DNA from 2 places in the Bacillus sp. JJ1503 genome. Region 2 is predicted to be linked to the other one. Evidence: riboswitches for the same ligand, from Rfam matches in the RefSeq annotation. Region 2 holds a riboswitch; the other holds the start of a gene.
What was found. A riboswitch is a leader RNA that binds a small molecule or an ion and turns the genes downstream of it on or off. The one in region 2 is predicted to bind S-adenosylmethionine.

Region 1: another riboswitch for S-adenosylmethionine. It lies ahead of metK (methionine adenosyltransferase); the one in region 2 lies ahead of V7149_RS07350 (MetQ/NlpA family ABC transporter substrate-binding protein).

What each region holds. Positions count from the first base shown of each region.
Region 1 is NZ_JBALOZ010000043.1:19,225-22,421, reverse strand. Features, by position in the region: gene asnB (asparagine synthase (glutamine-hydrolyzing)) at 1-548, opposite strand, end outside; gene metK (methionine adenosyltransferase) at 740-1,939, opposite strand; SAM riboswitch class I at 2,119-2,345, opposite strand; gene V7149_RS04180 (thiol-disulfide oxidoreductase DCC family protein) at 2,440-2,814, opposite strand; gene pckA (phosphoenolpyruvate carboxykinase (ATP)) at 3,052-3,197, shown strand, end outside.
Region 2 is NZ_JBALOZ010000079.1:3,547-6,743, forward strand. Features, by position in the region: gene V7149_RS07345 (methionine ABC transporter ATP-binding protein) at 1-732, opposite strand, end outside; gene V7149_RS07350 (MetQ/NlpA family ABC transporter substrate-binding protein) at 973-1,779, opposite strand; SAM riboswitch class I at 1,874-1,983, opposite strand; gene V7149_RS07355 (trypsin-like peptidase domain-containing protein) at 2,365-3,197, shown strand, end outside.

The DNA.
Region 1 (3,197 bases), on a different contig from region 2:
TCCATTTTCTTTGTAAAATAATGCCCTGGTTCAAGCTTTTGAATCTTATTTGTGATCGTGTAAGGCTCTGGGACGAACTGAAAGGTTAAATATTGCTGTAATGCATCTATATTCAAAACTTCGCTTTGTAAAATGCTCTTCTTATCAGTGGCAAAATACAACCCTTCGATTCCGTCATAATAATAAAAAGGTTTGATCCCAAAAGGATCTCTTGCCCCAAACAAGACCTTATCCTGCTTATCCCAAATAACAAGAGCATACATTCCACGCAGCTTTTCCAATATTTTTTCTTTTAATTGGCTATATAAGATTAATAATATTTCTGAATCACAATATTCACCTTCAGAAAGTTCTTCTTTAAGCTCCTGTATATTGAAAATCTCTCCATCCAATACAATTGAATATCGGTCATGTTGATAGAAAAAAGGCTTCTCATTACATCTTGGATAATGGAAAAGCCCATACTCTTCATCATAAAAACTTGCTTCACATTTCGGGGTATCTGTATTGTCATGATTTCTTTTTACAAATCCACTAAAGCGGCTCATTCATTTATCACCCAATCTCAATCTTTAATTAATTTAGATGATAATTGCACTATTTATTTGTTTATTGATTAGTGAAATATTATGGGGGTTGTTTGCAAGGAATGGAAATAGGAGTTTAAAATCATCCTTAACATATGACGAATTAAAAAAGCGGAAGTTACATCAAAAATGTAGCTTCCGCTTTTTCATTATTATTTTAAAGCCTCTGCACGTAATGCCTCAGCTTTATCTGTACGTTCCCATGGAAGATCAATATCGGTGCGTCCAAAATGACCATAAGCAGCAGTTTGCTTATAAATAGGACGGCGCAGGTTTAGCATATTAATAATGCCAGCTGGACGAAGATCGAAGTTTTTACGAACTAAGTCAACTAACACGTCTTCATCTACGTTACCTGTTCCGAAAGTATCAATTGAAATAGATACCGGCTGCGCTACTCCGATTGCATAAGCAAGCTGAACTTCAACTTTATCAGCTAGACCCGCAGCAACGATGTTTTTCGCCACATAACGTGCAGCATAAGCAGCAGAACGGTCAACCTTTGTAGGATCCTTTCCGGAGAATGCACCGCCGCCATGACGAGCGTATCCACCGTAAGTATCAACGATAATTTTGCGGCCAGTTAAGCCAGCATCCCCTTGTGGTCCGCCAATTACGAAACGGCCAGTAGGGTTGATAAAGTATTTTGTATTCTCATCAATTAGTTCTTTTGGAACAACTGGATTGATGACATGCTCTTTAATATTGCGCTGAATTTGCTCTAAGCTAATTTCAGGGTGATGTTGAGTAGAAATAACAATTGTATCAATACGAACAGGCTTGTTATTTTCATCATACTCAACTGTGACTTGTGTTTTTCCATCCGGACGAAGGTACGGAAGGATTTCTTCTTTACGTACTTCAGTCAAACGGCGTGCTAATTTATGAGATAATGAAATTGGAAGCGGCATTAGCTCCTTCGTTTCATTACATGCAAATCCAAACATTAAACCTTGGTCACCAGCACCAATAGCTTCAATTTCTTCATCTGTCATTTGCCCTTCACGAGCTTCTAAAGCTTGGTCAACTCCCATCGCAATATCAGGTGATTGCTCATCGATAGAAGTTAAAACCGCACAAGTTTCGGAATCAAAGCCGTATTTCGCACGAGTGTAGCCGATTTCTTTTACTGTTTCGCGAACGATTTTTGGAATATCTACATAAGAAGATGTAGTGATTTCTCCTGCAATTAAAACTAATCCTGTTGTAACAGATGTTTCTGCTGCTACACGAGCATTTGCATCCTGAGCTAAAATGGCATCTAAAATGGCATCAGAAATTTGGTCACAAATTTTATCCGGATGACCTTCAGTAACTGATTCAGATGTAAACAAACGACGTTTTGTTGACATGCTGATGTTCCTCCTTATATAAAAAATGATACGGAACTCATTCCCTAATTAGTATGAAGTAAACTTGGAGTTTTTATGATTAGCGTATAGGCTTTTCAAGAAGCTAACCCTCAAAATGCAAAATAAAAAACCTTTCCATCCCTGTGAAAAGGTTGAAGCAAATCGATTCGCGCCTTTCACTCTTATCGTTCAAGGAATAATCCTTGCGTCAGGTTTAGCACCTTTGCTAATCAAATTCGCCTTGGCGAATTTGCGCCCAGATTTTTATCGAGCTCGCTCGATAAATTACCTTTAAAAAATCTGAGGCATCCGCCGGAGGCTAACTTTATTCGAATGAATAAAGTTAATCGTTTAGCAGGTTGCTGGGCTTCATTGGGCCTGTCCCTCCGCCAGCTCGGGATAAGAGAGTATCCGTTCAAGGATAAATCATAACGTACTATATAAAAAGAAGTCAATAAAATTATTCAATTATTTTGGTGTTTTTTTTATGTCAATGAATATCATAATGAACAACTGCCATTGTCACATTTTTTCCTGAAAAATTTATGTCTATTCTTGGCTACCCATTTATATAGAGGATTACCTACAAATGACATTCCAGGAAAATATAAACATAACCCTAATAGGTTTAATGGGGGAGTAAGCAAGAGTAAATACCTTATAGCATCATAGCCTTTACGGACTTTTCCACCGGAAGAAATAATATGAAGCTCCCGCCGTAAGCTGATTTTATCGAACGGTATCGAATGACGGGTTTTTTCATATTCTTGCAGTGAAACCCAGCTTACTTTATGAAACCTATCAATTTTTTCAAAAAATTGTTTAGATTCCTTGCATAAACTACATGTTTCATCGTATAATGCAATCGTTTTCACCTAACACCAGCCCTATCTTATATTTATATCGTTAGTTTATCATATTTTATCCTATTCAAATTGGTTTGGTAATAAGCGGGCTTCTTCGTTAGGCGGAATTATAATTGTTCAAAAAGAGGAAAATAATTAATGAAAAAAAAACGGCAATTAGTATAGATTAATCATTCAATTGTGTTATACTATTTGTAAATTGAAATGTCTTTCATAAATTTAATGTAAAAGGAAGGTATTCTTCAGATGAATTCTGTTAGCATTCCGAATAAATTAACTGAATTATTAAAGGGAAATAATATTCAAGTACAATTATCTGTTCCACAGCTTGTGGAAAAGGTACTAAATCGTAAAGAAGGCTCGCTCACTTCAACCGGTGCAGTTTGTGCAAC
Region 2 (3,197 bases):
GATTGTATTTAAAAACTTCTTCGTAGTCTGTTGTTGAGGCTTTGTAAATAAATTGATTGTCGAGCCTTGTTCAACAACTTCACCATTTTCCATGACAGATACATGGTCACAGATTTTTTGGATAACATTCATTTCATGTGTGATCAGCAGAATAGTAATCCCTAGTTCTTGATTGATTTTTAAAAGTAATTCCAGGATTGAATCCGTTGTCTCAGGATCAAGGGCACTTGTTGCTTCATCACTTAGTAAAATTTCAGGCTCTTGGGCAAGTGCACGGGCAATCGCAACCCGCTGCTTTTGCCCGCCGGAAAGTTGGCTTGGATATGATTGATGCTTATCAGCCAGTCCAACGATATCCAAATATTTGATAACACGGTCATTTGTTTCTGTTTTGTTGTAGCCTAATAATTTTAGGGGGATGGCGATATTATCATATACGGTGGCTGTTTTTAGGAGGTTGAAACCTTGGAAAATCATGCCGATTCTTTTTCGGACATCGCGCAATTGGTTGAGCGACAAAGAAGTAGCTTCTTTGCCGCCAATAAATACTTTTCCGCTCGTAGGCTTCTCCAATAAATTTACACAGCGTATCAATGTGCTCTTACCAGCACCGCTATAGCCGATCACCCCATGAATTTCACCTTTTTTCACATGAAGATTCACATCTTTAACTGCTTTGACAATCCCTTTTTTCGACTCAAAGGATTTTGAAACATGTTCTAATATAATCATGGGGGCTTTTCCTTTCTGAGCTATCTTTGCTTGACCGAAAACCTGTCTAGCAAACTCACTTTCTTGGACAACTTCTATCAAATTACCGAAAGTCTGTCCAGGAAACTATCTTTATTGGACAGCTTTTATCGAAATCTCAATATCCTGTCCAGGAAACTCACTTTCTTGGACAGCTTTCATCAAAATACCGAAAACCTGTCCAATAAACTCGCCTTCTTGGACTGCTTTCATAAATTTCTATTAAAAACCAGGGATGATGGATCCGCGGAATTCTTCTTCGATGAATTTTTTAACTTTTTCACTCTGATAAGCGTTCACCAATTTTTTAACGACAGGATCGTTTTCGTTTTCCGCTCTGACAACAATATAATTCACATATGGAGAGTTAGTTGATTCTAAAATAAATGCATCTTCTTTCGGATAAAGACCCGCAGCGATTGCAAAGTTTGTATTAATGGCTGCAGCATCGACTTCGCCTAATTGTTTTGGAATTTGTGCTGCGTCAAGTTCAATGAACTCAAGATTCTTTGGATTTTCCACCACATCATGAATAGAGGCTGTTTCTTCTTTGCCTTCTTCAAGCTTAATGTGGCCATTTTCTTGTAAGATGAAAAGTGCACGTGCTCCATTTGTCGGATCGTTTGGCAGACCAAATTTCGCTCCGTCTGGAAGATCTTCAAAGCTTTTATATTTTTCTGAGTAAATCCCCATTGGATTAAGAATCGTTTTCCCAACTGGTACTAATGTAGTTCCATGATCATCATTAAATTTTTCAAGAAAAGGCTTATGCTGATAGCTGTTAACATCTAAGTCGCCTTCATCTAAAGCTGTATTTGGAAGGACGTAGTCAGTAAAAGATTTAATTTCCAACTCAAGTCCGTCTTCTGCAGCCACTTCTTTAACCACTTCCAATATTTGAGCATGCGGACCGTCCGTTGCTCCAATGACTAGCTTCTTCTCGTTCAGTGCCCCGCTGCTTTCTTTACTGCAAGCAGCAATAAACAATGTCATACCAAGTAATGCTAAAACCATTCCAAACTTCTTCACTTTATTGTTCCTCCTGTGTAGTTGTATTGGAAGAAGAAAAAATAAAAAGCCTCTCCATCAAAAAAGAGAGGCTTTATGTATACATAAAAATCCTCTCTTATCTTTCAAAACAATGAATGTTTTGCAGGATTTAGCACCAATCTATTAAACATAGACGGTTGCCGAGCTTCATCGGGCCAGTCCCTCAGCTACTCTTGATAAGAGATAAACTATTTAATTTTTCAAATTCCTTAGATACAAACTTTACTCTCATTTAATCATATTGTCAACAAGATTTAGAAAAATGACTAATTTAGGCCCACTTTTTCATTCTTTGAAGTAAAAGGCCGTCCGTCCTTTTATTTTCCCCTGTTACAAAATCAGTCATATAATGTATTAAATAGGTTCCATAGTGATTATTTGTTTTTAATAGTAACTCATTCAAATAATTTCTACGGAAAGCATCGTTCCAGTCCTAGAACTTTATTTTATCTCTTTCCCCTACTTCCACTTCATTTCACCCCAATATTTTCCTTTTAAACTAGGAACTTTTGCAAAATTAAATTATAATTACACTAGATAACTATTTGAATCGGGAGTATGGATATGATAGTGAGAACTAAGCCTTTAAAGTTTAAATTGAAAGAAACACGAAATCCTCTCGAAGATTTTATGTTCCTTAGCAAAATTGATCATTCTGCCGTTACGAAAGAAGTTATTTTTCTTAGGTACATCGGAATTCCTGACACTGTTCAGCATTACATTGAAAACATTCTGAAAATAGACCGCTGTTTTTCATCAAGTGTGCCGGCTGTTCCTTACTTACGACTGCAGCGACTTGAAGGTATTTCAAACAAAAATGAAATTTCCAGACTTACAAAGGTTTGGGAGGAATGGGATGCAATCACCAATGTTGCTGTCATGAATCCTCATTTACTTCATCAAACACCCCTTTGCAGCCAATTAAATAACGATAGCCTTGAATGGACAAAAAAACTTATTTTTGTGGAGATTCTGTCCAAGTATAGAACATTGCATCCACAATCCAATGACACACAAATTAAAAACTTTGCAGTTAAATTTTTGAATTGGATAGAAATTTATTTACCTAAGCTTTTTGAAGGTACAAGCATATCTCCAAAAGTGGTTTTTATCGGAGATATTAAGCTTCATGAGCTATTATTCTTGTATTTCCTGTCCCGTCTTGGCTGTGATATTTGCTATATGAACCCGAAAGAAGATATGGTTCATTTGTATCCTGAGATAGAAAAATTCTCAACTTTATATAAATTCAGCACACTGAATTCAGATCAGATAACTATTCCTGATTTGACAGCACCTTCAAGCATCTCTGCTAAAGAAAATCTGAAACAAATTCCAACTAAGAGCAGAGAATTCAGCTATGAGGAGCTGGCAGGTCTATCGAACTCCGTAGTCAT